3 regions of the Methyloprofundus sp. genome follow, and region 1 is predicted to be linked to each of the others. Evidence: predicted binding sites of a transcription regulator. Region 1 holds the regulator's gene; each other region holds the start of a gene.

Evidence for each region. Region 1 encodes HrcA, which represses chaperone genes, less so after heat shock. Its sites were predicted from a motif close to TNTTAGCACTCNNNNNNNNNGAGTGCTAANA; they were not measured.
Region 2: the regulator HrcA is predicted to act here: its motif matches at 7,776-7,806, upstream of rpoH (RNA polymerase sigma factor RpoH).
Region 3: the regulator HrcA is predicted to act here: its motif matches at 2,299-2,329, upstream of groES (co-chaperone GroES).

The regions. Positions count from the first base shown of each region.
Region 1 is NZ_OZ252594.1:1,987,647-1,998,113, reverse strand. Features, by position in the region: gene ltrA (group II intron reverse transcriptase/maturase) at 1-1,249, shown strand, start outside; gene ACQY3F_RS09165 (IS1380 family transposase) at 1,601-2,962, shown strand; gene ACQY3F_RS09160 (hypothetical protein) at 3,230-3,418, shown strand; gene hrcA (heat-inducible transcriptional repressor HrcA) at 3,507-4,547, shown strand; gene grpE (nucleotide exchange factor GrpE) at 4,795-5,406, shown strand; gene dnaK (molecular chaperone DnaK) at 5,500-7,428, shown strand; gene dnaJ (molecular chaperone DnaJ) at 7,764-8,906, shown strand; gene dapB (4-hydroxy-tetrahydrodipicolinate reductase) at 8,912-9,721, shown strand.
Region 2 is NZ_OZ252594.1:1,472,493-1,482,959, forward strand. Features, by position in the region: gene lpxD (UDP-3-O-(3-hydroxymyristoyl)glucosamine N-acyltransferase) at 1-28, shown strand, start outside; gene leuC (3-isopropylmalate dehydratase large subunit) at 54-1,460, shown strand; gene leuD (3-isopropylmalate dehydratase small subunit) at 1,472-2,104, shown strand; gene leuB (3-isopropylmalate dehydrogenase) at 2,134-3,222, shown strand; gene ACQY3F_RS06730 (aspartate-semialdehyde dehydrogenase) at 3,222-4,244, shown strand; gene ACQY3F_RS06735 (FimV/HubP family polar landmark protein) at 4,318-6,813, shown strand; gene rpoH (RNA polymerase sigma factor RpoH) at 6,888-7,745, opposite strand; gene ACQY3F_RS06745 (Trm112 family protein) at 7,892-8,077, shown strand; gene kdsB (3-deoxy-manno-octulosonate cytidylyltransferase) at 8,077-8,841, shown strand; gene ACQY3F_RS06755 (HisA/HisF-related TIM barrel protein) at 8,853-9,548, opposite strand; gene ACQY3F_RS06760 (ATP-grasp domain-containing protein) at 9,550-10,467, shown strand, end outside.
Region 3 is NZ_OZ252594.1:237,215-247,681, reverse strand. Features, by position in the region: gene groL (chaperonin GroEL) at 273-1,916, opposite strand; gene groES (co-chaperone GroES) at 1,969-2,256, opposite strand; gene ACQY3F_RS01145 (HesA/MoeB/ThiF family protein) at 2,400-3,140, shown strand; gene ACQY3F_RS01140 (hypothetical protein) at 3,262-3,471, opposite strand; gene pqqA (pyrroloquinoline quinone precursor peptide PqqA) at 4,034-4,108, shown strand; gene pqqB (pyrroloquinoline quinone biosynthesis protein PqqB) at 4,229-5,137, shown strand; gene pqqC (pyrroloquinoline-quinone synthase PqqC) at 5,140-5,868, shown strand; gene pqqD (pyrroloquinoline quinone biosynthesis peptide chaperone PqqD) at 6,000-6,272, shown strand; gene pqqE (pyrroloquinoline quinone biosynthesis protein PqqE) at 6,250-7,374, shown strand; gene ACQY3F_RS01110 (DUF1254 domain-containing protein) at 7,431-8,969, shown strand; gene ACQY3F_RS01105 (UbiX family flavin prenyltransferase) at 9,004-9,582, opposite strand; gene pip (prolyl aminopeptidase) at 9,579-10,467, opposite strand, start outside.

The DNA of each region.
Region 1 (10,467 bases):
CTTGACTATAGGATTTGAACAGGTAAAGAAGAACAAAGGCAAGCCTGGAATAGACGGGATAAGCATAGTGGACTTTGAAGCCAGTTTAGACGAAGAGCTAAGCCAGCTGCAACAGGAACTGACAGACTGGACTTACAAACCCTCGCCCGTACGTCGAGTAGAAATACCTAAGCCGCAAGGCCAGGGAGTACGACTACTTGGCATACCGACGGTACGAGATCGAGTGGTACAAGCAACCATGAAACTACTACTAAACCCTATTTTTGAGCGGGATTTTTCACAGCATAGTTACGGCTTTATCTCAGGACGAAGTCAGCACCAAGCCGTGCAAATGGCTCAACATATAATAAAAAGTGGTAAGCCCTATGTGGTAGATATTGATTTATCGAAGTTTTTCGATCGAATCCACCACGACCGGTTAATAGCCCGAATGGGAGAGAAAGTATCGGATAAACGGATACTTCGTCTCGTAGGGATCATGTTGCGAAGCGGTGTCATGATAAAGGGTGTCGTTACCTCAAGCGAAGAAGGGGCGGTACAAGGAAGTCCACTAAGCCCTTTACTGAGCAACATAGTTCTGGATGAACTGGATCAGGAATTGGAAAAACGCGGACTTGAGTTTTGTCGATTCGCAGACGACTGTAACATCTTTGTCAAATCGCAAAAAGCGGCAGATAGAGTCATGGAAAAAGTCAGCCAATTTATCGAAAAGAAGCTAAAACTGAAAGTGAATCGGGATAAAAGCCAAGTGGCCAAATCCGAGAAGGTCAAGTTTTTGGGATTTACCGTGGTAGGCGGGATGATTGCGATTGCGCATAAAGCCCTGCAAGCCGCCATGGATAAAGTCAAAGAACTGACCCCAAGAGGCACTCATCAGACTCTGGAAACAACACTAGACGAGATCAATCAATGGTACGTGGGTTGGTCAAACTACTACAGTTTGACCTATTACCCCGCGCAACTAAAGAAAATTGAAGCGCATATAAGGCGACGATTACGATCAAGGATAGTGGATCAACAAAAGAGGAAAAAGCACCTGTATCGAAAACTGATCAAACGAGGAGTACCGCGAAAACAAGCAGGGAATGCCGTATTCTCAAACAACAAACGGTGGGTGTTATCAAATGCGCGAGCAGTGACGAAAGCCTATCCGAATAGTTGGTTTATAAAAGAGAAAGGGCAGGAAATACGATCTGACCGAAGGGTGAAGCATTGGTTTGAGGTTTCTCAATGGATAAGTCTTGCGTGAGGAGCCGTGTACGGACCCGTACGCACGGTGCTGTGGGCAGACGGAGGCTGCGGCCTCCTCTGACCCGATACCCAGCAAAGCCCCGTATACGTAAAGTGCTGGGTTACGTTATCTGCGCTTCGCTAGATAAGCTAACCCAGCCTACATTGCTTTGTTCCGTTTTAATAATGGTAGCTGGAATGACAGAGTCTAGTTGAGAGTTGTGGGTAATCAAGAACGCTTATGAAATGCGTACTATTTGATAAATATTCATACCTAAATCCTGCAAGCATTATACATAATAATCCACAAAACTCCTTATTAAACAATGATATAATATCATTTTCCTGATTTCACTATCTCATTGTTTTAATGAAGCCCTCTAAAGTATCAAAATCCTCATCTCACGTAAGAAACCGTACCCGAACGGTAAAAATGACATCTACAGCACATGGATTGACAAGCCAGGCGGGACTGATTCCCGTCGTGAAATATTTAGACAGGATAGGTTTTGAAAAAACCGTAAAACAAAGCGTTCCACATCGGCGGGGTGAAAATGCAGACCATCACTTATCTGATGTGGTTCTATTGACGTTGGTTGGCATGATGGGGGGAGCAACATCAATGGCAAAGGTGACGACCGTATGGGCAGATAGCGTACTGCGCAAAGTAGCTGGCTGGATAAAGATTCCTGTTGAAACCACAATTTTACGGATCTTTAAAGAAGTAAGTGATAGGCAGATAAGCCAGTTTGAAACGCTCACGCATACTTTGCGTGGTCAACACTGGCGGCGATTGCTTCGTTCCGGAAAATCGAAAACTGGCATACAATCCGTCCAGTGGGTCGATGTCGATTCAACTGTGGACACCGTTTGTGGTCGACAAGAAGGAAGTGCCAAAGGCTTCAACCCCAAAAAGAAAGGTGCCCGTTCATACCATCCACAACTCGCTTTTCTAGCGGAAACAAAAGAAATTTTACAAGCCTGGTTCCGGACAGGCAATGCCTTTACAAGCAATGGTGTTGTAGAATTTACCAAACAGTTACTTGCACACTTGCCCAATCGGATGCGCATTATTTTTCGCGGTGACAGTGGTTATTTTGTCGGTGATTTGCTTGAATTTCTCGATACCAGAGGGCATGGGTATCTAATAAAGGTTAAACTTAAGAATTTGAACGCATTGCTGGCCAAACAGGCCTGGACAGCCATACAAGGCCGACCCGGTTGGGAGCAGAGCGAGTTTCAATATCGTTGTGGTGGCTGGTCTCGCTCTCGTCAGTTTGTCGCGGTCAGGATAAAGCAACCTAAACAAGTGACAGGACCTCAGTCCGAGCTTTGGGATACGGCAGAATATGACTATTTTTGTTATGTAACAACTGAACCTCTATCGCCTTGGCAAACACATAAGAAGTATGGTGAACGAGCGACGTGCGAAACATGGATTGAAGAAGCAAAATCACAAATGGGTTTAGGTAAAATCAGAACGAATCAATTTCTGGCTAATGCCGCATTATTTCATTGCGCCGTTCTTGCCTACAATACCGTGCGCTGGATGGCTCAATTGAGTGGCAACAAAACGTTGTGCCAATGGGAGCCGGATACACTTCGTACTTATCTGATTCGGGTGGCTGGAAAATTACTCACAGGCAATAATCAGCTGAGAGTCAGAACACCTGCAGGTCCGCTCTATCCACAGGAATGGGATGATTGGGTTAAGGTGGGGTTACTCGCTTAACATTAACCGAAGTTAAGTCACTTTGATTAAAAGGTCATGGCACGTTGGCAGGGTGTTTATTGCCTTGGGCTCGGGGGATATCCATACGATACAAAAAATTTCCTCTATTTATGATTTAAATCTGGATATTTTGATCGGTTGGACAAAGAGGGCTGGCAAAGCGGCAGTAAAAACCTAATAACCACTTAGCTAGACAGGTTAATGAGAGTCAAAATATGGGCTTGCAGGATTTAGGTATTACTAGATGAGCCGACTAACCATCTGGATATGGAGTCGATTGAAGCGCTAAACCTGGCATTAGAAAATTACCCAGGAACGTTAATTTTCGTTAGTCATGATCGGGAGTTTGTATCTAGCCTGGCCACGCGTATCCTGGAGTTAACGCCATCCGGGATCGTTGATTTTCGTGGGACTTATGAAGAGTATTTGGCAAGTCAGGGTTTAGATCAGGATTAACAATATTGCTTCTTTCTCAATAAGCTGTTATTTTCCTTTGCTGTCACTCGCACGACTACAGTGCTACTAATTACTAATTGAGGCAGATGTGGTAGTAACTCCTGAACTAAATGATCGTTCGCAACAATTATTAAAAACCCTGGTAGAGCGCTATATACATGATGGTCAACCCGTTGGCTCGCGCGTTTTATCCAAAGATTCTGATTTAAACCTAAGTCCAGCAACTATTCGCAATGTGATGGCTGACCTAGAAGAGTTGGGTTTGATTCATTCCCCTCATACTTCGGCTGGAAGGGTGCCGACAGTGAGTGGCTATCGTTTTTTTGTCGATACCTTATTATCAGTAAAGCCCTTGCAAGAACAGGAGCTGGGGTTATTACATGAGGGTTTAAGCAATCAGCAAAATGAGGATGTAGTCGGCGCCGCATCTAAATTACTATCTGAAACATCACATATGGCGGGTGTAGTGACTTTGCCGCGTACTAATCTGGTGTGTTTGCGGCATATAGAGTTCTTACCCTTATCCAATGCCCGTGTGCTGGTTATTTTCGTGACTAACGAGCATGAAGTGCATAACCGCATTATTCATACCTCAAAAAAGTTTTCTGCTGCAGAACTCCAACAAGCTGCAAACTACCTGACTTCACTGTATTCCGGGCAAAGCCTCGCTGCAGTTCGTGAAGCAGTTGTAAAAGAATTACAGGAAGATCAGCAACGCGTTAACCAAAGCATGCTGGACGCAGTGAGTATGGCGCAACTGGCGTTTAGTAATGATGATAAAAAGGATGATTATATTCTCTCAGGGCAAACTAATTTAATGGGTTTTTCTGAGCTATCGGATATGGATCGTTTAAAAGGCTTATTTGATGCCTTTAGCCAGAAGCGTGGCATTATTCACTTGCTGGATAAATGTCTGGAAGCCGATGGCGTACAGATTTATATAGGTGAAGAGTCCGGTTATCAGGCGTTTGATCACTGCAGTCTGGTGACTTTGTCTTATTCCGTTAATGATGAAGTTGTCGGCGTGTTAGGTGTAATAGGGCCTACGCGAATGGCTTATGAGAAAATTATCCCGTATGTTGATGTCACAGCAAAATTATTAGGTGCTGCCTTAAATACCAAGTCTTGAATAAACAGCAAGCATCCCCATCATAAAAACATCTTAGGAACGCGCACGAAATAAGTTGAGCATCTAGCGCAGGATTTTTATTCGTATTCAAGGTGTAGAAACCGGCGCATAGTCAGCTATGAAGTGTTTGTACAACGCTGAAGACGGATAAAAAGACAAGTTAGTTGCTTAATTATTTCCGTGCACGTTCCTTAATAAACGGTCACTGAGCGTAGTCGAAGTGACCATATTTTCTGGAGCACAATAAATGAGTAAAGACCAGCCATCCCCGGAGTCTCAATTAGATATCGAACTGGATGAAGATGTTGTTGAACAAGCCGCTGAACTTGATAATGAAGAAGCAGAGGTAGTTGAGGAGCTAGAGGCTGCAGAAGCAGAACTTTCGGTAGAAGAATTGCAAAAGCAATTGGCTAAGGCAGAGAACAAAGCCACTGAAAACTGGGATAAAGTTTTGCGTATTCAGGCTGAAATGGACAATCTAAAGCGACGCACACAAAAAGACCTGGATAGCGCGCATAAATACGGTCTGGAAAAATTTGCCAAAGAATTGCTCGGTGTGATTGATTCACTGGAATTAGGCATACAGGCGGCGACTAGCGATGTGCCGGAAGTTGTCAAACTAAAAGAAGGCAGTGAATTAACCGTTAAACAATTTGAAGCGGTGTTCGCTAAATTTAATATCGAAGCAATTGATCCTGTCGGTCAACCGTTTGCCCCTGAATTTCATCAGGCGATGACTATGGTACCTTCAGCGGATGCTGAACCCAATACGGTAGTGAATGTATTTCAAAAAGGCTATGTATTAAATGGCCGTTTAATTCGCCCAGCAATGGTAGTGGTTGCCCAAGCTAGTGCATAGTTTGCGTCAATTTTAATTTCAGGCTTGAAATTAAAATTAACAACCACATATCAGATTTAACTTTTAAATATATAAACCTTTTTGGAGCATTCAATGGCTAAAATGATTGGAATTGATCTAGGAACGACTAACTCTTGTGTTGCCGTTCTGGAAAATGGTAAAGCACGCGTTATCGAAAATAGCGAAGGCGCACGTACTACACCCTCTATTATTGCATTTACTAAAGACGATGAAGTATTAGTCGGTCAGTCTGCAAAACGTCAGGCAGTAACTAACCCGGAAAATACTTTATTTGCGATTAAACGTCTGATCGGACGTCGCTTTAAGGATGATGTGGTACAAAAAGACATCAAAATGGTGCCTTACAATATTATCGAAGCAGAAAATGGAGATGCCTGGGTAGAGTGCCATGGTAAGAAAATGGCTGCTCCTGAGATTTCTTCACGTGTGTTGATGAAATTGAAAAAAGATGCAGAAGCATTTTTAGGCGAAGAAGTAAAAGAAGCGGTCATTACCGTTCCTGCTTACTTTAATGATTCACAGCGTCAAGCAACAAAAGATGCCGGTCGTGTAGCGGGTCTTGATGTTAAACGTATTATCAATGAACCGACAGCCGCTGCATTAGCTTTTGGTATGGATCAAATGCCAGGCGATTCTACTATTGCTGTATATGACCTCGGTGGTGGTACTTTTGATATTTCGATTATTGAAATTGCAGAAGTTGAAGGCGAGCACCAGTTTGAAGTATTAGCGACTAATGGTGATACTTTCTTGGGTGGTGAAGATTTCGATTTACGTATCATCGATTATCTGGCTGCTGAATTTAAAAAAGACAATGGAATCGATTTACATAATGATCCATTAGCTTTACAGCGATTAAAAGAAGCGGCTGAAAAAGCAAAAATTGAATTGTCTTCTACTGAGCAAACGGATATTAATCTACCGTATGTGACAGCTGATGCTTCTGGACCTAAGCATTTAAATGTTAAATTAACGCGTGCTAAATTAGAGTCTTTAGTTGCTGATTTAATTGAGCGTACTAAAGGCCCATGTGAAATGGCATTAAAAGATTCTGGATTATCTGCTAGCCAGATTGATCATGTCATTATGGTCGGTGGTCAGTCACGTATGCCGAAAGTGCAGGAAATTGTACAGGGAATTTTTGGTAAAGAGCCGCGTAAAGACGTTAACCCTGATGAAGCTGTCGCTTTAGGTGCTGCAATTCAGGCGGGTGTTTTAGGTGGTGATGTTAAAGACGTATTACTATTAGATGTAACTCCTTTGTCTCTGGGTATTGAGACGATGGGTGGTGTGATGACCAAGTTGATCGAGAAAAATACTACGATCCCAACCAATGCATCACAGGTATTTTCTACAGCTGATGATAATCAGGCTGCTGTTACTGTGCATGTATTACAAGGTGAACGTGAAGTTGCGACAGGTAATAAATCATTAGGCCGTTTTGATCTGGCTGACATTCCACCAGCACGTCGTGGTGTACCACAGATTGAAGTGACCTTTGATATAGATGCCAACGGCATTTTGAACGTTTCTGCTAAAGACAAGGCAACTGGCAAAGAACAGTCGATCATCATTAAAGCATCGAGTGGCTTGTCGGATGATGAGGTTGAACGCATGGTTAAAGATGCTGAAGCCCATGCTGAAGAAGATAAAAAAGTAACTGAGCTGGTTTCTGCGCGTAATACAGCTGAAAGCATGATGAATGCAACTGAGACATCAATAAAAGATCTTGGTGAGCAAGTGACTGCCGAAGAAAAAACGGCTATTGAAGCGGCTGTAGAAGAGCTAAAAGAAGTCTTGAAAGGCGATGATAAAGAGGCTATCGAAGCAAAAACAACGGCTTTGACTGAACTCTCTGGCAAGCTGGCTGAGCGTGCTTATGCACAACAAGCAGGTGCTGAAGGTGCTCCTGATATGGAAGGCGCAGCAGGACAAGCTGATGTTGATGACAGTGTTGTTGATGCAGAGTTTGAAGAAGTAAAAGACGACGATAAAAAATAAGTCGTTACAACTACTCCATTTTATTAATGGAAGACGCCTCGTCACGGAATATTCTGTGACGGGGCGTTGTTGTATCAACCTAGAAAAATCAGTTGGGTGCGGAGTTATAGTGCAAGGTATTGAATTAATAGAGCACTTTCAAAAAATTTAGCTTCAACCATAGGTTAAGCTGATATTTTTTGCGGGTGCTGTGGAATCAAGAGCTTGTGCTAGAAACCGTGAGCAACTGATTTTTCTAGGGTTAACTGCAGATGCCTGTGTTCGGATCACTAGGTTGAAAACAGTCTTTGTATGAGTAAAAATAATTTCAAATTTAGCAGGGTGTGGACTGAACAATGGCAAAAGAAGATTTTTATAAGCTACTGGGTGTTGAAAAAAACGCAAGTGAAGCAGAAATAAAGAAAAGCTATCGCAAGATGGCAATGAAGTATCACCCTGATAGAAATAAAGAAAAGCCACAAGCCGCAGAGAAAAAATTCAAGCAGGTAAAAGAGGCTTACGAAATATTATCAGACGCACAGAAGCGCTCTGCTTATGATCAATTTGGTCATGCTGGTGTGGATAATTCCGCGGGTGGTTTTGGTGGTGGCGGTGGAGCTGAGGGCTTCGGTGACATATTTGGAGATGTTTTTGGCGATATTTTTGGTGGTGCCGGTGGAGGTGGTCGTCAACGCAGTAATGTGCAGCGCGGAGCAGATTTACGCTATAACCTGGAGCTTACACTCGAAGAAGCGGTTACCGGAACCGAAGCAAAAATCAGAGTACCTGTATTAACAACCTGTGGCGAATGTAGTGGTTCAGGTGCCAAGAAAGGTTCCAGTCCAGTTACGTGTTCTACCTGTCAGGGACATGGACAAGTCAGAATGCAGCAGGGGTTTTTCTCGGTACAACAGGCCTGTCCTACCTGTCATGGTACTGGACAACAAATTAAAGATCCTTGTCGTAAATGTCAGGGGCAGGGACGTGTACAGGAAAATAAAACCTTATCGGTTAAAGTGCCTAAAGGGGTTGATACCGGAGACCGTATACGCCTGGGTGGAGAAGGAGAAGCAGGTGCACATGGTGGCCCAGCGGGTGATTTATATGTACAGGTACAGGTCAAAGATCATCCTATTTTTACTCGTGATGGTGCCAATTTATATTGTGAAGTGCCGATTAGTTTTCCGGTTGCCTGCCTAGGTGGTGATTTGCAGGTACCTACTCTTAGCGGCAAGGTGAAATTAAAAATTCCTGCCGAAACACAGACAGGAAAATTATTCCGCTTACGTGGTAAAGGTGTTAAACCCGTACGGGGTGGGGCTGTCGGAGATTTGATGTGTCGTGTGCAGATTGAAACGCCAGTACGATTGACTAAAGAACAAAAAGCCTTGGTTGAAAAGTTTCGTGAGACCTTATCTTCTGGGGGGAAACACCATAGCCCGCAAGAACATGGCTGGGTTGATGGTGTAAAAAACTTTTTTGATAAATTAACAGGGTAATCAGCATGATCAGAGTTGCGGTTGTCGGTGCTTCGGGGCGTATGGGCTTGTGTTTGATTAAAGCCGCAGCGCTGGCAGAGAAAACTACGTTAAGTGCTGCTATCGCAAGAGCTGGAAGCGCCTCTTGTGGTAAAGATGCAGGCGACTTGGCAGGTATTGGCACGAATAATATTCGCATCATTGAGGATCTGGCGAATGCGCTGGATGAGTTCGATGTGTTGATTGACTTTACTCGTCCCGAACCCTCGATGCAATATATCGAGATCTGTCGTCAGGCTGGAAAAAATATAGTGATAGGCACGACAGGTTATAGTGCAGAGCAGAAAACTCAAATCGAAGCAGCTGCTAAAGATACGGCTATCGTTATCGCACCCAATATGAGTGTAGGGGTTAATCTGTCATTAAAGCTGCTAGAAATGACAGCAAAAGTGATGGGAGATTATACTGATATCGAAGTCATAGAAGCTCACCACAGGCATAAGGTAGATGCGCCATCGGGCACTGCTTTACGTATGGGTGAGGTAATTGCAGATGCTTTAGGACGTGATCTAAAAGACTGCGCTATATATGGCAGGGAAGGTGATACCGGCGAACGTGCTCGTAAAACAATTGGCTTTTCCACTATTCGTGCGGGTGATATCGTGGGTGAGCATACGGTCATGTTTGCCGATGAAGGCGAACGTTTAGAAATCACCCATAAAGCTACCAGCAGAATGACTTTTGCCAATGGTGCGGTACGTGCTGCAGTTTGGCTAGAGAATCAGCATAATGGCTTATATGATATGCAGGATGTTCTGGGTTTGAAGGATATCTAAATAAGTACATGAGGTGAATTAATTTAACATTTCTGTGGGGTGGGTAGAACGTAGCATCGGTTTTTTAGGTGCGCAGTGACTCGTGAGAGCGCGCAGCGAAACCCATCAATCCCACATAAAATGATGGGTTTCGCAAAAAGACGCTCTACCCATCAGCCGCAAAAACCTTTACACAAATGTTAACATAATTATGCATCAGTACTTACATGTACCTAGCGCGGTTACGACTGCGGATTTCTAGTGGCTGAGTTTTTACCGATAGCTACGAAGTCAGCTATGCACCAGTTTTAGTGTCCCCGTATCAAGTACGGGGCAGGCTTTGCTATTGATAAACCTGAAAAATTAGTTGCTCACGTTTTCTAGCATAAGCTCTTGATTCCACCGCACTTCCAAAAAATGTCCGCTTAACCTATGGGTGAAGCTAAAATGTTTCCTGATTACGTACAACTCTCAGCCATAGTAGAATAAAGCTTGAAACATCAGTCTGTTAAAAACCTCGTCATTCCCGAAGTCTTGTATCGGGAATCTATGCTTATCCGACTAGATTCCTGCTTAAGCTTGTGCCCACGCTTGACTGGATAACATGCAGGAATGACGAAGTATAGCTGAGGGTTATGGGTAATCAGGAAATTTTTTGAAAGTATTATATCAATTCAATATCTTGCACTATAAATTCGCGCTCAATTGATTTTCTAGGTTGAACCGCATCCCTGACTGCGCGAAGTATGACAATGTGGTTATGATCA
Region 2 (10,467 bases), 520 kb from region 1:
AAAGCAAGTGGCAAAACTTTCAAAATAATAATAATAAAACGGTACAGATAGAAATGGCAGCAAAAACTTTATATGACAAACTGTGGGATGATCATGTTGTCTCCACGGAAGATGATGGTTCCTCGCTTATTTACATAGATAGGCAATTGATACACGAAGTAACTTCGCCACAGGCTTTCGAGGGCTTAAGGTTAGCTGGTCGTAAGCCCTGGCGTACTACGCGTAACTTAGCTGTTGCAGATCATAATGTACCGACAACGGATAGAAGTGTGGGTATTGCTGACCCTATTTCACGCTTGCAAGTTCAAACACTGGAAAATAACTGTGCCGAATTTGGGATTACCGAATTTGATATGTCTGATTTACGCCAAGGCATTGTGCATGTGGTGGGTCCGGAGCAGGGCGCAACATTACCCGGCATGACTGTTGTCTGTGGTGATTCACATACTTCAACGCATGGTGCTTCAGGCGCACTTGCCTTTGGTATAGGCACCTCTGAAGTGGAGCATGCTTTAGCAACCCAGTGTTTGACCCAGAAAAAATCAAAGAACTTCCTGATTAAGGTGAATGGCCAGGTAGGCACAGGCATTACTGCTAAAGATATTGTTCTGGCGATTATTGGTGAAATTGGTACGGCGGGAGGCACGGGTTATGCTATCGAATTTGCAGGTACAGCGATAACTAACTTATCCATGGAAGGCCGCATGACGGTGTGTAATATGGCTATAGAAGCCGGTGCGCGAACCGGTCTTATTGCAGTGGATGATGTCACTATCGATTATTACCAGGGTAGACCTTATGCGCCTAAAGGTAACCAATGGTATATGGCACAAAGAATGTGGCAAAAGCTACATTCAGACCCTGGTGCTAGATTTGATAAAGTTGTTGAAATAGAAGCCAGTTCGATTAAGCCACAAGTGACCTGGGGTACTTCCCCTGAGATGGTGGTTGCAATCGATGCTAAGGTTCCAAATCCAGTGGATGAATTTGATGCGGTAAAGCAGCAGGGTATACAGAATGCACTGCAATACATGGGGCTAAAAGCAGAGCAGGCAATGACAGATATCGTCATTGATAAGGTTTTTATTGGCTCTTGTACCAACTCAAGAATTGAAGATTTACGCGCTGCTGCGAGTGTGGTTGAGGGTAAGCAACGTGCAGAAAATGTTATCTTGGCGCTGGTTGTTCCAGGCTCCGGTTTGATTAAACAGCAAGCTGAAGAAGAAGGCCTGGATAAAATTTTTACTTCTGCGGGTTTTGAGTGGCGTGAACCTGGATGTTCCATGTGTTTAGCGATGAATGCAGATAAGCTGGAAGCAGGAGAGCGTTGTGCTTCAACGTCGAATCGCAATTTTGAAGGCCGACAGGGTTATGGCGGGCGTACACATTTAGTCAGTCCGGCGATGGCTGCAGCTGCTGGAATTGCAGGACATTTTGTTGATGTAAGAGACTGGGCGTAAGGAAAAGATTAATGCAAGCATTTAAAAAATTAAAGGCAACGGTACTGCCTTTGGATAGGGCAAATATAGATACTGATGCGATTATTCCAAAGCAATTTTTAAAATCCATTCACCGCGCGGGTTTTGGTCCCTATTTATTTGATGAATGGCGTTATCAGGATATGGGCGAGCCAGAAATGGATTGTAGTCAACGACCTTTAAAACAGGACTTTATTTTAAATAATCCTGACTATCAAGGCACAGAAATATTATTAACCCGTGAGAATTTTGGTTGCGGGTCTTCACGCGAGCATGCGCCATGGGCTCTGGAAGACTTCGGTTTTCGTGCGATTATAGCCCCCAGTTTTGCAGATATTTTTTATAATAACTGTTTTAAAAATGGCATTTTGCCAATTATGTTAGCTGCTCAACAGGTAGACCAGTTATTTATTGAAGTCCAGGCGGGTTATCAATTAAGTATTGACCTCGATACACAATCAGTGACTACGCCTACGGGACAGGTCTTTGGTTTTCAAATTGATGGCAGCAGAAAGTATCGTTTATTTAATGGTCTAGATGATATTGCATTAACTTTGTTACAAACTGACAAAATCAAAGCCTACGAAATAGAGCGTGCAAAACGCGCGCCTTGGCTATTTGTATAACTAAGAAAAAGAAATAGGTTTTTGCGTAAATGACACACAAAATTGCAGTATTACCAGGTGATGGAATAGGACCTGAAATTATCGCTGAAGCGATAAAAGTATTGGCATACTTAAATACGGATATGGACCTGGGTCTGGAGTTTGAGCAAGGTTTAATCGGGGGTGCTGCGTATGATGCAACTGGAACCCCTTTTCCTGCTGATACAGTAAGCCTGGTGCAACAGGCCGATGCTATTTTATTAGGCGCTGTAGGTGGCTATCAATGGGAGTCGCTGGATATTGCTGTACGTCCTGAGAAAGGTTTATTAGGCTTGCGTTCTGAACTACAACTGTTTTCAAATTTGCGTCCGGCTATTTTATATCCGCAACTTGCGGATGCTTCATCATTGAAATATGAAGTCGTGTCAGGTCTGGATATAATGATAGTGCGTGAATTAACGGGCGGGATTTATTTCGGTCAGCCACGTGGCATCAGGGAGCTGGAGAATGGTGAGAAGCAAGGCTATAACACGCTGGTTTATAGTGAATCAGAAATTCGACGTATTGCTCATTCTGCTTTTAAAATAGCGCAAAAACGCGATCGCCGCTTATGCTCAGTGGATAAGGCAAATGTGTTGGAATGCACTGAACTTTGGCGTGAAGTCGTGACAGAGGTTGGCAAAGAGTACCCTGATGTAGAGTTGAGTCATATGTATGTCGATAATGCTTCCATGCAATTAGTACGTGCACCTAAACAGTTTGATGTGCTGGTTACAACAAATATGTTTGGTGATATTTTATCCGATACAGCCTCTATGCTAACGGGTTCAATTGGGATGTTGCCATCTGCCTCGCTGGATATAAACGCTAAGGGCATGTATGAGCCTATCCACGGTTCTGCCCCGGATATTGCCGGACAAGGAATTGCCAACCCTTTGGCGACTATCTTGTCTGCTGCAATGATGCTGAGATATACCTTTAATCTGGGTGCAACTGCGGAACGTATTGAATTAGCGGTTAATGATGCTTTGAATACAAATGTGCGGACAGCAGATATTTATTCAGCTGGAATGAAAAAAGTGGGTACCTCAGAAATGGGTGATACAGTCGTTAAAGCCTTACAAATTAGGTCTAAGTAATGAGTAAAAAATATAATGTAGCAATAGTCGGTGCGACTGGTGCGGTCGGCGAAGCTATGATTGGCATTCTGGAACAAAGAAAATTTCCGGTTGATAATGTGTATGCTTTAGCAAGCGAGCGCTCGGCAGGAAAGCGAATTCCTTTTAATGGAAGCACGCTTAGGGTTCAGGATTTAGCAGAGTTTGATTTTTCCAAAGCAGATATCGGTTTATTTTCTGCAGGAGCTTCTTTGTCAGCAGAGTATGCGCCTAAAGCAGCAGCGGCGGGTTGTATCGTAATTGATAATACTTCACAGTTTCGCTATGACGATGATATTCCTCTGGTTATTCCTGAAGTAAACCCCGAAAGTATTGCTCAGCATACCGTGCGCGGTATTATCGCGAACCCCAATTGTTCAACGATTCAAATGCTGGTTGCATTAAAGCCTATCTATGATGCAGTGGGTATCGAGCGCATTAATGTATGTACCTATCAGGCGGTTTCCGGTTCGGGTAAAGAAGCGATTGAAGAAGTTGTCAGTCAGACGGCGCAATTATTAAATGGAAAGCCGATTGAAACAAAAGTATACCCTAAGCAAATAGCGTTTAATGTATTGCCGCAAATAGATGTGTTTATGGACAATGGTTATACCAAGGAAGAAATGAAAATGGTGTGGGAGACGCAAAAAATTATGGCTGATGATAGTATTTTAGTGAACCCTACGGCAGTACGTGTCCCAGTTTTTTATGGCCATTCTGAAGCAATTCATATAGAAACGCGTACTAAAATCAGTGTCGAAAAAGTACGCGAAATTTTAGCTGCGTCACCTGGAATTACCGTGATGGATGAGAGAGTAGACGGGGGTTATCCAACGGCTGTTACAGAGTCATCAGGTAATGATGATGTGTTTGTCGGACGTATCAGAGAAGATATTTCACACCCAAATGGAATTGATTTATGGGTTGTGGCTGATAATGTACGTAAAGGAGCGGCTTTGAACAGCGTGCAAATTGCGGAAGAGCTAGTAAAAAATTACATCTAGTCTAGAATTGTTGGTATATTAAATAGTATTCGGGGTTCGGTAGTGGATAAATATGTAGCTTGGAGAGAGTGTTGTGAATAAACTGACTAAAACCATAGCGGCGGTGTCATTTTTAGCGCCTTTAACAGCTCATTCTCTGGGTATTGGAGACATAAAATTATACTCAGCTTTAAATCAAAAATTAAACGCCGAAATAGCTCTTTCTCTAAGTCCTGGTGAGCATATTGATGATATAAAGGTGAACCTTGCAACGACAGATCAATTTGATAAGTTAGGTATCTCCTGGAATTATTTTATTTCTAAAGTTAAATTCAAGCCCATGGTGAAACCCAATGGGAAAATAGTGATTAAAATGACTTCTGATCAGGTTTTGCAAGAACCTATTCTGGACTTTTTAGTCGAAGTCAGTTGGCCTAATGGTGAATTGTATAAAGAATTTACTGTTTTAGTTGATCCGCCTGTTGTCTATCAACAACAAAGCATTCCAGCTCCTGTTGTAGCCCCCCCCGTTACTCGCGCAAAAAAAAAGCCCGTCCTAGTTAGAGAACCTGTCGCCCAGATACAAAATAACTTTAGTAGCTTAGCAATACCTGGAGAGTACGGCCCTACCAATAGAAACGACTCACTGTGGAAAGTTGCCGAAAAAGTAAATCAACATGCTGATATCTCTGTAGAACAGATGATGATGGCGTTATATAAAGCCAATCCAGGCGCTTTTTATAAGCAAAATGTCAATGCTTTGATGCAGGGGAAATCTTTAAAGATTCCTGCTAGAGTCGATATTTTAAAACTTTCAAAACAGCAGGCGCGGCAACAGTTTTATAGGCAAATGGCTATCTGGGAAGGTAAGGCAGTTGCTGACCCCGTAGTAGTACAGCCAAAACCTGTATCAGTTAAACCTGAGTCGCGCACTGAAGCTCCCGAAATAGCTTCCGATAGCAGTAAATTAACTCTGATTCCTCCAAGCGAAGAGGCTCTCTCTGAGTCAGTAGCTTTAGCAAATAATAGCAATGAAACTGAAAAGTTAACATCTGAAAATCAGCAATTACAGGAAAGGCTCGCTAATCTGGAAAAGCAATTTGCGATCGTGCAGGAAATGATGGCAATTAAAGATCAGCAGCTTGCGGCGATGCAAAACCAGCAACTAGCAAAGGATCCGCTGGCTGTTAGGCCTTTAAGTCAAGAGAATAATGTTGATGCTAATAAGCTTGAGCAGCAGGATAATACGCAAGCCTCCCAGCCTGTCGGATCTCTACCTGAGCAGCTTACTGATAAGCAACAAGTGACAGAAAAAAATACTCCGGATACTAAACAAGCTGAAGCAGATAAACAACAGCCAGAGAATAATTCTGGTTTAAATTACTATTATTTAGGCTCTGGAATTGCTGTTTTACTTGGGTTTGGCTGGTTATTAGGACGCAAGCGGAGAGTAGAAGAAGAGATAAATGAAATCAGCATGTTTTCTGCTGCACATGAGCAAACAGCTACTAAGTCTGGAGATAAAATTTCAGTTCCTGTCATAGATAATAAAGCACCTTACGATGGGGGGACAATAGGAGAAAGTTCGTTTTTAAGTGAATTTACTCCAGGTGATTTTGATATATTTGAAACAGATCAAGCTGAAGTTGACCCAAGTTCGGAAGCCGATGTTTATCTTGCTTATGGCCGATATCAACAAGCTGAAGAGTTGATGCGTCAAGCTATTGCAGATAGTCCAGAGAAAGATGAATATAAATTGAAGCTGCTGGAAGTTTTTTATGCAAGTGAAAATGAAACCGATTTTGAGCAGTATGCGAGCGAATTAGCGACAGCCGGGAAACAGACTGATATTAATTTTTGGGTCAAGGTTTCTGAGATGGGTAGTGAAATTATTCCAGATTCTGCTTTATTCAGCAGGGGTAACAGAGAGAGTGAGGCAACTTTTGAAGCCACTGATGTGGCTAGTGATGATTACTTGAATGCAGCAACCAGCATTGCTCCCGATGACGTAAAATCAGTGACAGAAGTGATGTCTAAAATGGGTTCTGAGATTACTCAATCAAGCGGTCCTGATTTAGATACTAGTTTGACCTCTAGGCCCATAGAGGAAACTAAAGGTCAGGATATTACGGGCAATGCCGCTAAGCCAAATATAGCTCATGATATCGAAAATTTGGATTTTGATTTAAGCAAGTTCGAACCAACTGATGCGCATGATGAAAAGTTGCTAGATGATCTGGAAACCTTTGATTTTAATAGTGATGCAATGGGGGCTGCTATGGCTGCTTCTGAAGAGGCGAGTACTGCCAGTTCAGCAGAAAATGATGATTTTCAATTTGATTTTGATTTTGATGATATTCCAGAATTGCAGAAACCAGAGACTACAAGCCCAGTTAAAACGGATAAAATAGATTCAGAAGTTTCAGATTTAACCGATATGGATGAACTTGAAACCAAAATTGATTTGGCTAAAGCCTATATCGATATGGGTGATTTGGATGCAGCCAGAACGATCGCGCAAGAAGTATTGGAGCAGGGCAGTGATGCGCAAAAATTAGAAGCTCAGGCGATTATAAATCTTTTGAGTTAAATAAAATCTGTACAGCATAAAAAAGCCCCTTTATAGCCTGTCTATAAAGGGGCTTTTTTTGTTTATAGAAAAAACTATGCGGCGATACTAACTGCCCCTTTTAATTTCTTCATGGCATTTTTTTCTAACTGTCTGATGCGTTCAGCAGAAACATTATAACGCTCGGCCAATTGATGCAGGGTCATCTTTTTTTCTGTAAGCCAGCGACTCGCTACGATATCCTGGCTACGTTCATCAAGACCTTGCAAGGCATTTGTTAACAGCTTTTCTTTATGTCCTTGCCAGTCAGCATTTTCCAGTAATAAGGCGGGGTCCGCATTCTGCTGCTGCAAATAAGAAATAGGCGCAGTGTATGACTCTTCATGGCTACTCGATTCAGGCAAGTCTAGTGCCATATCTCTGCCGTCAAGACGAGTTTCCATTTCATAAACGGTTTTAAGGTCTACATTCAGATTACTAGCAATGGCTTCAGCTTCGTCCTTAGATAACCAGCCTAGCTTTTTCTTGGATTTTCTTAAGTTGAAAAATATCTTGCGTTGTGACTTGGTCGTGGCAACTTTAACGATACGCCAGTTTTTAATGACATATTCATGGATTTCAGCGCGGATCCAATGCACCGCAAAAGAGACCAGACGCACTCCAACATCGGGGTCAAATCGCTTCACTGCTTTCATAAGACCAATATTACCTTCCTGAACAATATCGTTCATAGGTAAGCCATAGCCATTGTAGCCACGTGCTACATGGGCAACAAAGCGTAAATTTGCCATAACAAGTTGCTTCGCAGCTTCAAGATCCTCATGATCTCGGTAGAGCATAGCAAGTTCGCGTTCTTCTTCAGCATTTAATTTATTAGTTTGACCAACTACGTTGAGGTAAGAATCAAAGTTCTTAGCAGTTAAAATAATTGGTAAGGCTAATGAATTAGGCATGTAAGACTCCTATAATTAAACATGACCTGATTTTAGCACTCAATATGCAAGAGTGCTAATAAAAATAAATTATTTGTGAAGAGTTTCATAAAAACTCAGTAAACTAGCGTAAAATACCGCAATTAATAAAATACTTTGAGAATGTAATGGACAATAAATTATTAGAAATTCTAGCCTGCCCGATTTGTAAAAGTCCGTTAATTTACGACAAGGGTGCTCAGGAACTTATTTGTAAAGCAGACCGTCTGGCTTTTCCGGTTCGAGATGATATACCGGTGATGCTGGAAGATGAAGCGAGAACTTTAAGTAATGAAGAAGTCGACAAATTATAATGGTGTGTGAGTTTAAGGTCGTTATTCCTGCCAGATATGGATCTTCCAGACTGCAAGGAAAACCGTTAATAAAAATTGCCAATAAAGCGATGGTCTTACACGTCTGCGATCGTGCACGAGAAGCGGGAGCTGAGCAGATAGTTGTTGCTACCGATGATGCAAGGATTTTACAGGTAGTCAAAAACTACGGTTTTGAAGCTGTAATGACCAGTGATGCCCATGAGAGCGGCACAGAAAGATTAGCTGAAGTAGCCGACATATATAAATGGAATAAAGAAGCAATTATCGTCAATTTGCAAGGTGATGAACCGCTTATTCCAGCTGAATATATCGCTTTGGCAGCTAACTCTTTAGCGCAACAAAAGACAGCCGAGATTGCGACTTTAGCGGCAGAAATCGTTCATGCAGAAGAAGTATTTAATCCGCATGCGGTTAAAGTTGTGGTTGATAAAAATCAATATGCACTTTATTTTAGCCGTGCTGCCATTCCCTGGGATCGCGATGGATTTCAAGCTTTAGATGAGGTCTCACTGAGGAAGAATAGCTATTTAAGGCACATAGGCATGTATGCATATCGCGTGGGTTTTTTACAGCGCTATGTAGGGTGGGAGACCTCGGCACTGGAAAAGGTTGAGATGCTAGAGCAATTAAGAATTCTCTGGGAAGGCGAAAAAATCTTAGTTGCAGAAGTCGATACAGCACCAGAAGCGGGCGTTGATACTGAAGAGGATTTATTCAGGGTAGAGCAACGCATGTTGCAATAACGGACTGGGAATTATGCTTCTAGTTGACGAATATCATCACAGCTCAGCTTCCCATTATGTAGTGCACTGGCAACCAGGGCAGTTTCAATCCCCATCTTTTTCAGCTGTAACAAATCTTCGACATGGCGAATCCCTCCGGCAGCAATAAATTGATGCTGCGGATAGTTTTTATGATAGTGAGCTAATTTCACAAGATCTGGGCCACTATTTTTCCCGACTAATCCCAACGTCATAAGAATAATTCGATCTGGCCATAAATTGGAAAATTGATATATTCGTTGTTCACCCATTTGAGTATCCCCGGCTGAAAAGTCTAGCGACAGGATAAAGTTATCCGTTTGTTGTTTTAGTATCGACAAGTCTTGTTCGGTAATTGATTCGGTAGCAATAACGGGTATTAATTGATCTGTATTAAGTGGTGTATAAACCGGCTTGGCTGAGCCATTATCAATGATAAAACTCAAATTAGGGTAGCGGCTAAACAGCAGATTAATTAAGCCATGATTATTACCTGTTTGCATTAAGGCATCAAGGTCCGCAATATAGAAATGGCTGAATGCATAGAGGTTTAAATAAGCATTAATGACATCGTCTATTTGGCTAGATTGGCATAGTAGCGTTGAGAGCGGTTGATAGCGATTTCTCTGTCCTTGCTGGGCTAGTACCACCAGACCTGACTTAATATCGATAACAGGAATAATTTGCATAATGCGTTTATTGGTTTTTGAATTTATTACGGGTGGGGGCTTTATCAATCAGCCATTGCCGGCATCATTATTACAGGAAGGGCATTTGATGCGCAAGGCTCTACTGGATGACTTAGGCTGCATTGAAAACCTGGAAGTATTGGTTTTGCAAGATGCAAGGCTTGATCAGAATGATGTTGAGCTCAAAGCAGCCTGGCAAACTATTATTATTTCTCAGCAAATGGACTTGCAAGCCTTATTAAGCGGGCAGGTCGAATATGATGCTGTCTATTTAATCGCCCCTGAAACTGATGGGGTTCTGGCCTTTTGGTGTCAGTTCTTTAATCAGCAAGGAAAAAAACTCTATACATCGGGGCAACAAGCGGTAGGACTATGTCAGGATAAATTGGCGACATCTACGCTTTTGCAAAATGCCGGGATAGCTTGCGTACCCACTAGTTCATACGATAATTTAACCGGATACAGACACGGGAGCTGGGTCATTAAGGTGAATGATTCAGTGGGTTGTGATCAGGTTTATTTTTTGCAGACACAACAGGATTGGAAATGCGTATTGCCCCGACTACAAGCTGATAAATCTTATATTGTTCAGCCCTTTATACCGGGTAAATCACTTAGTCTATCTTGCTTGTTTTATCAGGGGCAAGCGTATTTTCTTTGCTGCAATCAACAACATCTTGTTGTTGAGCAACAGCAGTTTGTATTATCTGCCTGTACCGTGAATATAGCGAACCAGAATAGGCACAAATATCACAAGTTGTGTGAACAGATAGCAAAGGCAATGCCGCAGTTATTTGGCTATGCAGGCATAGATTTCATTGAAACTGACACTGGTGAAGTGTTAATTCTAGAAATAAATCCACGCCTGACGACTTCATATGCGGGTATTAAAGCCGCGCTGGGGATTAACGTAGCTGAA
Region 3 (10,467 bases), 1.8 Mb from region 1:
CGTAGTGAAGATTTTTAGTCCCTGTTAGCTGCAGGGCTGGGTGGTTTCTCGAAGCGTCTCTTTGCGTGAAGCATCGTAGATTATAATCCTAAAAACCGCAGCTGAGTACTACAAATATATATTTATAATTATATTTCAATTACTTATAAATCAGAATTCAGAACCTGAGTTAGTGATTCGCAGTCCATTCTACTCACTGATTAAAGCACAAAAAAACCCCGCTAGCTTTCGCTAGCGAGGCTCTTTATAAAGCTAAACTTAAAGGGACTGGCTTACATCATGCCGCCCATTCCACCCATGCCGCCCATATCAGGCATTGCAGGAGCTGCACCTTCGTCAGATGGTGCATCTGCAACCATCACTTCAGTCGTGATCATTAAGCTGGCAACAGAAGCCGCATTTTGCAATGCTGCACGCGTTACTTTAGCTGGATCCAGAATACCCATTGCGATCATATCGCCATATTCGCCTGTTGCAGCGTTATAACCATAGTTACCTTCACCGCTAGCTACTTGATTTAGCACAACAGAGGCTTCATCACCCGCGTTAGTGACGATCTGGCGTAAAGGCGCTGACATTGCACGGCGTAAAATATCCACGCCAACTTTCTGGTCATGGTTTGCACCTTCAACACCCTCCAGAGCACTTAGTGCACGAACCAGAGCAACACCACCACCCGCTACAACACCTTCTTCAACCGCTGCGCGTGTTGAATGCAATGCATCTTCTACGCGTGCTTTTTTCTCTTTCATTTCAACTTCAGTGGCTGCACCGACTTTGATTACTGCAACGCCGCCTGCTAATTTAGCAAGACGTTCTTGTAGCTTTTCTTTGTCGTAGTCTGATGTTGCTTCCTCAGCCTGTGCACGAATTTGTGCCACACGACCTTTGATGTTTTCTTCAGAACCCGCACCATCTACAATCACAGTATTTTCTTTTGTGATTTGTATTTTCTTGGCAGTTCCCAATTGATCCATTTCAACTTTTTCTAAAGATAAACCGATTTCTTCAGAAATAACAGTTGCACTCGTTAAGACTGCAATATCTTCTAACATTGCTTTACGACGATCACCAAAGCCAGGCGCTTTAACCGCCGCCACTTTAACGATACCACGCATATTATTAACAACTAAAGTCGCTAGCGCTTCGCCTTCTACATCTTCAGCAACAATCAATAAAGGACGACCTGCTTTAGCTACGCCTTCCAGTGTTGGTAGTAAATCACGGATATTGGAGATTTTTTTATCGAACAATAAGATAAATGGCTCATCTAACTCAACACTCATACTTTCCTGGTTGTTGATGAAGTATGGAGACAAGTAACCACGATCAAACTGCATTCCTTCAACTACGTCTAATTCGTTGTCTAGGCTTGTGCCCTCTTCAACAGTAATAACGCCTTCTTTACCCACCTTTTCCATTGCTTTTGCAATGATTTCACCAACAGACTCATCGGCGTTTGCAGAAATAGTTCCTACCTGTGCAATCGCCTTGTTATCTGTACAAGGTGTTGCAGAGGCGATAATTGCTTCAACGGACTTAATCACCGCTAAATCAATACCACGCTTTAAATCCATAGGATTCATGCCTGCAGCCACTGATTTTAAGCCTTCATTGACAATCGCTTGTGCTAACACAGTAGCAGTCGTTGTTCCATCACCCGCAACATCAGAGGTTTGCGAAGCAACTTCTTTAACCATTTGTGCGCCCATGTTTTCGAATTTATTATCTAATTCGATTTCTTTTGCAACCGAGACACCATCTTTAGTGATCGTTGGTGCGCCAAAGCTTTTATCTAAAACTGCATTTCGACCTTTTGGTCCTAATGTTGCTTTTACTGCGTTAGCTAGAATATTTACGCCATTTACCATTAAAGAGCGTGCGTCATCTCCGAATTTTACTTCTTTTGCGGCCATGTTATTTCCTAATTATTTGTGTAGATATATGAATTCTGATTTATCGTTCGGCTTAGCCTAAGATGCCCATAATGTCTTCTTCGCGCATAACAATCACTTCTTCGCCATCGACCTTAACTTCTGAGCCAGAGTATTTGCCAAATAGTACTTTATCGCCAACTTTGACTTCTAACGCGCGTACTTCACCGTTATCTAATTGTTTACCACTACCAACAGCGAGTATCTCGCCTTCACTTGGTTTTTCAGCTGCCGAACCAGGTAAAACAATACCGCCTGCTGTTGTTGTTTCTTCTTCAACACGTTTAACTATCACACGATCGTGTAAAGGACGTATATTCATTAACATCTCCTGATAATAATAATAAAAAAATAAAAATAAAATTGTTAGCACTCACTCAATACGAGTGCTAATAATAATCAGCTTTTGCAGTATGTCAAGTTTGTGGCATCATTAACAGTCTACTTATCTAACATTACAGCCCTATGAACGACCAACAACTATTACGCTATAGCCGCCAAATCATGCTTCCTCAAGTGGATATAGAGGGACAGGAAAACTTACTCAATGCACAGGTACTTATTATTGGGGCTGGCGGGCTAGGCTCGCCAGCTTCACTCTATCTTGCCGCTGCTGGCGTTGGCTCGCTAACCATCTATGATGATGACCAGGTAGATTTATCCAACCTACAAAGACAGATTACGCATTACACAGACGATATTGGGACGGATAAAGTCATTTCAACCCGAGAAACATTAAATAAAATAAACCCCGACACTGAAGTGATTGCGGTCAAGCAGCGCCTAGAGGGAGAACAGTTAGAAAATCAGGTATTTAAAGCGGATGTGGTACTGGATTGCTCAGATAATTTCACCACGCGCTTTGCAATTAATAAGGCTTGTGTGAAACATAAAAAGCCTTTGGTTTCAGGCGCTGCAATCCGCTTTGAGGGACAAGTCAGTGTATTTAGCACTGGCGATGACAGCCCTTGCTATAACTGTTTATATACCGAGAATGGCGAAGAATTACAGAATTGCGCTACCAATGGCGTTATTTCTCCAATAACAGGAATTATCGGCAGCATTCAAGCGATGGAAGCAATGAAGCTAATCATGAATATTGGTGAAACCTTGGCAGGTAGATTACTCTTGCTGGATGGGCTATCCATGCAATGGAATGAAATGAAGCTACGTAAAAATATTAATTGCCCGACATGTAGAAACTGACTGTAGGGGCAATCCCTTGTGGTTGCCCTTTCTGTGGTTACGTATCTGGTGGGCATGGGCAACCACAAGGGATTGCCCCTACAGTCAGTTTCTACATGTCGTCAGGCTAGCAAGCTCCAGCTTATTTTTTACCCAATAAACCTTTTATCTTGTGAATAAATCCTTCAGCCATATCAAGCACTTTTGATTCACTATCACCGTGTGGTTCAGTGTCTCCAAAAGGTTCGCCACTTTTCATCGTGTACATATAGATAAAGTAACCTAGTGGCGCAAATGCAAAGATACCAATAGCCCACATGAAGAAAACCAGTTCAAATACATCACCAACCATGTTTATTCTCCTTATCTCTTTTTATTATTTTTATTATTTTTATCAATGTCTTAATATAACGCTGTAGCTAACGGTGTTCAAGTATTAACCGCTATTCTTTCCTAAGGATCCTTAAACCTAGAAAAATCAGTTGAGCGCGAATTTATAGTGCAAGATATTAAATTAATATAACACTTTCAAAAAATATTAGATTCACCCCTAGGTTAATCAGGCATTATTTGGACATGCTGTGGAATCAAAAGCGTGTACTAGAAACCGTGAGCAACTGATTTTTCTAGGTTAACGTATTGCTAACCACTTTAATTATACTTCGCGCGGTGACGGTTGCGGATTTTATAGCGAGTTGATTGTGGTTGAGAGCAAGGCGCTTAAACAGGTGCATAGCTAGCTATGCACCTGTTTAAGCAACTCAGCTATCGGCGAAAATCGGCCGCCAGAAAACCGCAACCGTGGCCGTGCGAAGTATAAGTTGCGCAAAAAAACAGATCATCGTATACTTTGAACCAGCTTACTTGATCGAGCTAGTATAAAAAGAATTAAATATAACTTCGGAGGATATAATATGAAATGGGAAACACCAGCATACACAGACCTACGTTTTGGTTTTGAAGTAACTATGTACATCTATAACCGTTAATTTTTAAGGTTTAAGATCTAAAAAGGGGGCTTATCCAGCCTCCTTTTTTTTGCCTGTAACTTATTAATCCCGTATCATTTGCTCCTTCACTCATCAGATTAATCAGCAAGCTTAAGAAATATGAAAATCAAAGTTCTCGGTTCAGGTGCAGGCGGCGGCTTTCCACAATGGAATTGCAGTTGCCCAAATTGCAAAGCCGTACGAGCAGGTTCTATTAAAGCCACTAAACGTAACCAGTCATCCATTGCCATTTCTTCCGATGGTGAACATTGGGTGTTATTTAACGCCTCACCCGATGTACGCGCTCAATTGGAAGGTTTCCCGGAAATTCACCCGAAAAACAAAGTACGCGGCACTGGTATAGAAGCGATTGTCATGATTGACTCGCAAATTGACCACGCGACTGGCCTGCTTATTCTGCGCGAAGGTGATCCGCTAAATATTTATTGCACAGACATGGTTAAGCAAGACCTTAGCACTGGCTTTCCTATTTTTAATATTCTGGAGCACTTTTGTGGGGTTAAAGATCACCCTATCCCATTAAATGGTGATGCTTTTACCATACCCAATATTAATGACCTAGAGTTCACTGCTTTAGCACTTAAAAGCAAAGCTCCACCCTACTCACCCCACCGGAATGATCCACACGAAGGTGATAATATAGGTATGGTCATTCGTCAGGTCTCAACCGGCAAAACAGTCTTTTACGCACCTGGCTTAGGTCTGATTGAACCACATGTAGAAAAAGCAATGACGACTGCTGACTGCGTTTTAGTAGACGGTACATTCTGGACGGATGATGAGCTTGCCTCCGTTGGCCGGCCATTATTGGCGAGAAAAATAGGCCATTTACCACAATCGGGTAAAGACGGCATGATCGAAGTGCTTGACGCCATGGATAAACCGCGCAAAATATTGATCCACATCAATAACACCAACCCGATTCTCAATGAAGAATCAAAAGAGCGCGAAATACTCAACCAGCACGACATCGAAGTGTCGTTTGACAACATGAATATAGAGCTTTAGATATGACTGAACAAACACCGTGGTCTCGCGAAGAGTTTGAAGCCCAGTTACGTGGCAAGGAAAAGTATTATCATATCCACCACCCCATGCACACTTTAATGAATGCGGGAAAACTAACGCAAAAACAATTACAGGGTTGGGTGGCGAATCGATTTTACTATCAGATTATGATTCCCATTAAAGATGCCAACATCTTAGCCAACTGCCCAGACCGTGAAACGCGTGCTATCTGGACGCAGCGTATTCTTGATCATGATGGCCGCCCCGGAGACCCTGGCGGTATAGAGGCCTGGGTGCAATTGGGCATTGCTGTTGGCATGACACGTGAAGAAGTCACTTCACTAGAGCATGTATTACCAGCAGTAAAATTTGCCGTCGATGCCTATGTTAACTTCGCTAGAAAGTCTGACTGGCATGAGGCTGCAAGTTCATCTTTGACTGAATTATTCGCGCCCAAAATTCACCAGCAACGCCTGGATAACTGGCCCGAGTTATACCCCTGGATAGATCAGGAAGGCTATATTTATTTTCGCAAACGCCTGTCAGAAGCGCGACGCGATGTAGTGCATGGCCTGGAAATCACGCTAGATTACTATAAGACACGCGAACAACAAGAGCGTATGCTGGATATTCTACAATTCAAGTTAAATGTCTTATGGTCCATGGCTGATGCGATGTATATGGCTTATATAAATGATATGCCTCCTTATTTTAATATTGAAAACAACTAAAATGTAGGCTGGGTTAGATTATCAAGCATTGCGCGATAACGTAACCCGGCATTTACCGATAATCCTGCATATTGCCGGGTTACGTTTTTTCACTACGTTCAAAAATCTAACCCAGCCTACACTAAGCATATATGACCATAAACACTGTTTCACCCATCAGTTTCTCCCCCATGCACCGTCTGCAATGGGAAGAAGCACAGCAAAAAGATGTTATACTCTATCCCGAAGGCATGGTTGAACTAAACCAGAGTTCTGCTGAGATTTTAAAGCTTTGCGATGGCACCCGAAATCTGGATCAAATCGTGCTTGACCTAGAAGAAAAATTTGCAACAACGGGCTTAAAAAACGATATCACTAGCTTCCTAAACGTGGCACTTAATAATGGCTGGATCCAACAAAACTAACATCACTCCTCCGCGCTGGTTACTTGCAGAACTGACCTATAAATGTCCGCTGCAATGCCCTTATTGCTCCAACCCACTAGATTATGCGCATAATAGCGGTGAAATCAGTACAGATGACTGGAAACGAGTGCTTTCCGAAGCGCGTAAAATGGGCGCTGTGCAGCTTGGCTTTTCGGGTGGAGAACCCTTAACACGCCAGGATCTTCCTGAATTAGTCCAACATGCACGCGAGCTAGGCTATTATTCCAACCTGATTACCTCAGGCTACGGCCTAACCGAAGAAAAAATCATTCAGCTTAAAGACGCGGGACTGGACCATATTCAAGTCAGCATACAGGCCAGCAGTAAAGACCTGAATGATCATCTTGCCGGCACCGAATCTTTCCTGCATAAGCAGGAAGTTGCCCGCCTGGTAAAAAAACACGAATACCCAATGGTATTATGCGTGGTCATTCATCGTAAAAACATCCATCAGATGCCCGAAATTCTGGAAATGGCTGAAGAACTGGGTGCTGACTACCTAGAGTTAGCCAATACCCAGTATTATGGCTGGGCACATGCTAATCGTGATTTATTGCTCCCCTCTCAAGAACAATTTGAAAAAGCAGAAAAAATCGCGCAAGACTTTAAGGAAAAAGTCGCTGGCAAAATGAAAATCTATTACGTAGTACCTGATTTTTATGAAGACCGCCCAAAAGCTTGCATGAATGGCTGGGGAACCACCTTTTTAAGCATTGCACCAGATGGTGTTGCCCTACCCTGTCATTCCGCGCGTGAATTACCCGGCTTAGATTGCCCGAATGTCAATGACCATAGCATTACAGATATCTGGTACGAGTCCAAAGCCTTTAATTTTTTCCGAGGTAATGACTGGATGCAGGAACCCTGCAGAAGCTGTGATGAAAAAGACAAGGATTTTGGCGGCTGTCGTTGTCAAGCCTATTTGCTGACGGGTGATATGTATAAAACCGACCCTGTATGTAGCAAGTCACCAGATAAACAAGTTGTTCAGGATGCGATCGATGCCGCTAGGGAAAGTGCTTTATCGACTGATGAAAAACCGTTGATTTTTCGTAATAGTAAAAACTCGAAAGCTTTATAAATAACGATGGGGATATAGAGCTAGGAAACAGTATATTAATGATTTAAGGAAACATCATGAGCAACAAGCGAACTATTTTCAATGCCTTAATACTCGCAACCCTTATAAGCGTGCTCAGCGGCTGTAGCACTAAAGCGGATCCAGATATTGCAGCTGAAATAGCGGCCATTAAGTTAAGCCTTGCCAAGGTTGAACTTGAAAATGCCAAAAACCTTGCCAAGACTGAGCATGTAGATACCAAAGGCTCTGCCCAGACCGGACTTGAAGATATCAAAGATATTGCCGAGGAAGGTTTTATCTACGGCCTGCCGATCGTAATGAACTATGCTGTAATGAATGAATTTACCCTTGCCAAGAATTCGGGGCAGTACCAGGCGACGTTTAACAGAATGTATAACGATACCCAGGTCTTTACCTACAAGGACACGACTATCGTCACCCCCAATAGTGACACACCCTATTCGATGCTCTGGCTGGACTTACGCACGGAACCCATGGTCATTTCAGTACCTGCAGTACCCAAAGATCGCTACTACTCGGTACAGTTTGTAGACGGCAACGCATACAACTATGGCTATGTCGGTAGCCGCGCAACCGGAACAGAACCAGGTAATTATCTCGTGGCTGGCCCCAACTGGAAAGGTGAGGCACCGGCAGAAATTAAAAAGGTTTTCCAATCATCGACACCCTTCTCGCTGACCATATTTCGCACCCAGCTTTTCAACGCTGAGGACATGGAAAATGTAGCAAAAGTGCAAGCGGGATACAAAGCCCAGCCACTATCCGCATTCCTGAAACAACCCGCACCGCCAGCACCAGCAAAGGTCAATTTCCTTCCGGCCACGACCAAGGGCATCAAAGAAAACTTCTACAGCTATCTTGATGCCGCCCTCCAGTTTGTGCCATTAACGCAGGAAAACAAGGCGATCAGAGCTCGGCTCGCCAGAATCGGAGTTGGGCCGGGCAAGAGCTTCGAATTCAAAGATCTTTCCCTAGAACATCAAGCAGACGCCTTACAGGCAATGAAAGATGGCGACAAAAAAGTAAATGATTTTCTAGCGACCGGAATGAAAAATATAAACGGCTGGAAGATTGGTTCACTTTTTGGTGATCAAGCCTTCTACAACAGTCATTGGCTGAAGAGAGCCGCTGCTGCCAGAGCAGGCATCTACGGAAACAATGCCCTCGAGGCCATGTATCCGGCTACCCGGACAGATGCAAGCGGTGAGCCCCTTGATGGTAGCAAGCACAACTATACACTGACGTTCCCTGCTAACCAGCTACCGCCCGTGAAGGCGTTCTGGTCAGTCACAATGTATGACGGTAAGACGCAATTTCTGATTAAGAACCCGATCAATCGCTACCTTATCAATTCGCCCATGTTACCGAATATGAACAAAAATGAAGACGGCTCATTAACGCTCTATATTCAGAAGGACTCACCCGAAAAGACAAAGGAAGCCAACTGGCTCCCAGCTCCAGACGGGCCAATCTATTTGGTCATGCGTCTATACTGGCCTAAGCTGGAAGCACCTTCCATCCTTCCGGCCGGCAAGGGCTCCTGGGCTCCTGCTCCTATCGTTCAGGCTCAATAACCCGCGCAAAGAACTCTTAGGAGACTAAAAAATCCTACAACCCCTCCCAATGCGTATACAAGCCCTCTACATTCACCCCAAACATATCCAGTACGCGCCCTACGCCTTCATCAACCATTGCGGCTATCGAATTAGACTTATTGTAAAACGCAGGCATCGGCGGGAATATAATTCCACCCATTTCGGTTACGCTGGCCATATTACGAATATGCGCCAAATTTAACGGCGTTTCGCGCGGCATAATAACCACACGGCGACGTTCTTTTAGCGCCACATCTGCCGCACGCGAAATCAGGTTATCCCCAAAGCCGTGCGCTATCGCCGCCAATGTTTTCATCGAGCAGGGCGAAACAATCACACCTTCCGTTTTAAAAGAACCGCTCGCTATAGATGCAGCAATATCATCTACACCGTGGGTAATATCGGCCAAAGCGTATAATTCGCTACGCGACATATCCAGTTCATATTTTAAATTGACCAGACCCGCATTTGAAATTACCAGGTGAGACTCCCAGTCATCCTGTTGCTGTAACACTTGCAACATTCTGACCCCATAAATTGCGCCTGTGGCACCAGTCATAGCGATAACCAGGCGTTTTTTCTGTATACTCATTTAGCTAATCTCATTGCCATTTTTTCACTTGCATCAACTAGCGCATCAATCATTTCATCACCCTGAGCAATATGTCCGGCATGTTCCAGCACCCTGTACTCTGCTTGCGGCAAAGCCTTTGATAAACTTAAGCCTGCAGCCATTGGGCAGACAAAATCGTATCTGCCATGAATAATAATAGTCGGAATATTCTGTATTCTGGCGCAATTTTCTAAAATCTGATTTTCCTCGATGAAATAATGATTACGCGCATAATTCAATTCCATTTTCACCTGATCCACCATTTTTTGCGTAATAGCTTCGGGCTGATCTGTCCGTTGATAAGCCGCTCCAACTGCCACCTGGCTACTCCAGTGCATCCAGGCTGCTGTCACATCTCGTGCTACCTGCTCATCACCAGACCATAAGGTTGTGTAGAGCAATTCAATATTCTGCCCCGGCATACTATCTAGCAACACCTGATATGCCTCTGGATAGATGCGACTAGCACCCTCCCGAACAAACCAGTCCAGGTCCTGTGGTCGCGCCAGAAACACTCCGCGAATAATCATTCCTGAAACTACTTCAGTATATTGCTGCACATATAGTAAAGCTAAGGCACTACCCCAGGAACCACTAAATAATAGCCACTGTTTTATATTTAGCTGCTTCCGAATACGCTCCATATCCGCAATTAAATCTTGCGTGGTATTATTCTCTAGCTCACCAAAGGGCAGGGACTGACCACAACCGCGTTGATCAAACAAGATAATATGATACACCTCAGGATCAAAAAAACAGCGCTGCCCAGGGCGTGTTCCTGAGCTTGGCCCACCATGTAAAAACACCACTGGAATGCCGTCCAGATTGCCGGATTGCTCTACATAAACCTTATGCTGACTTCCT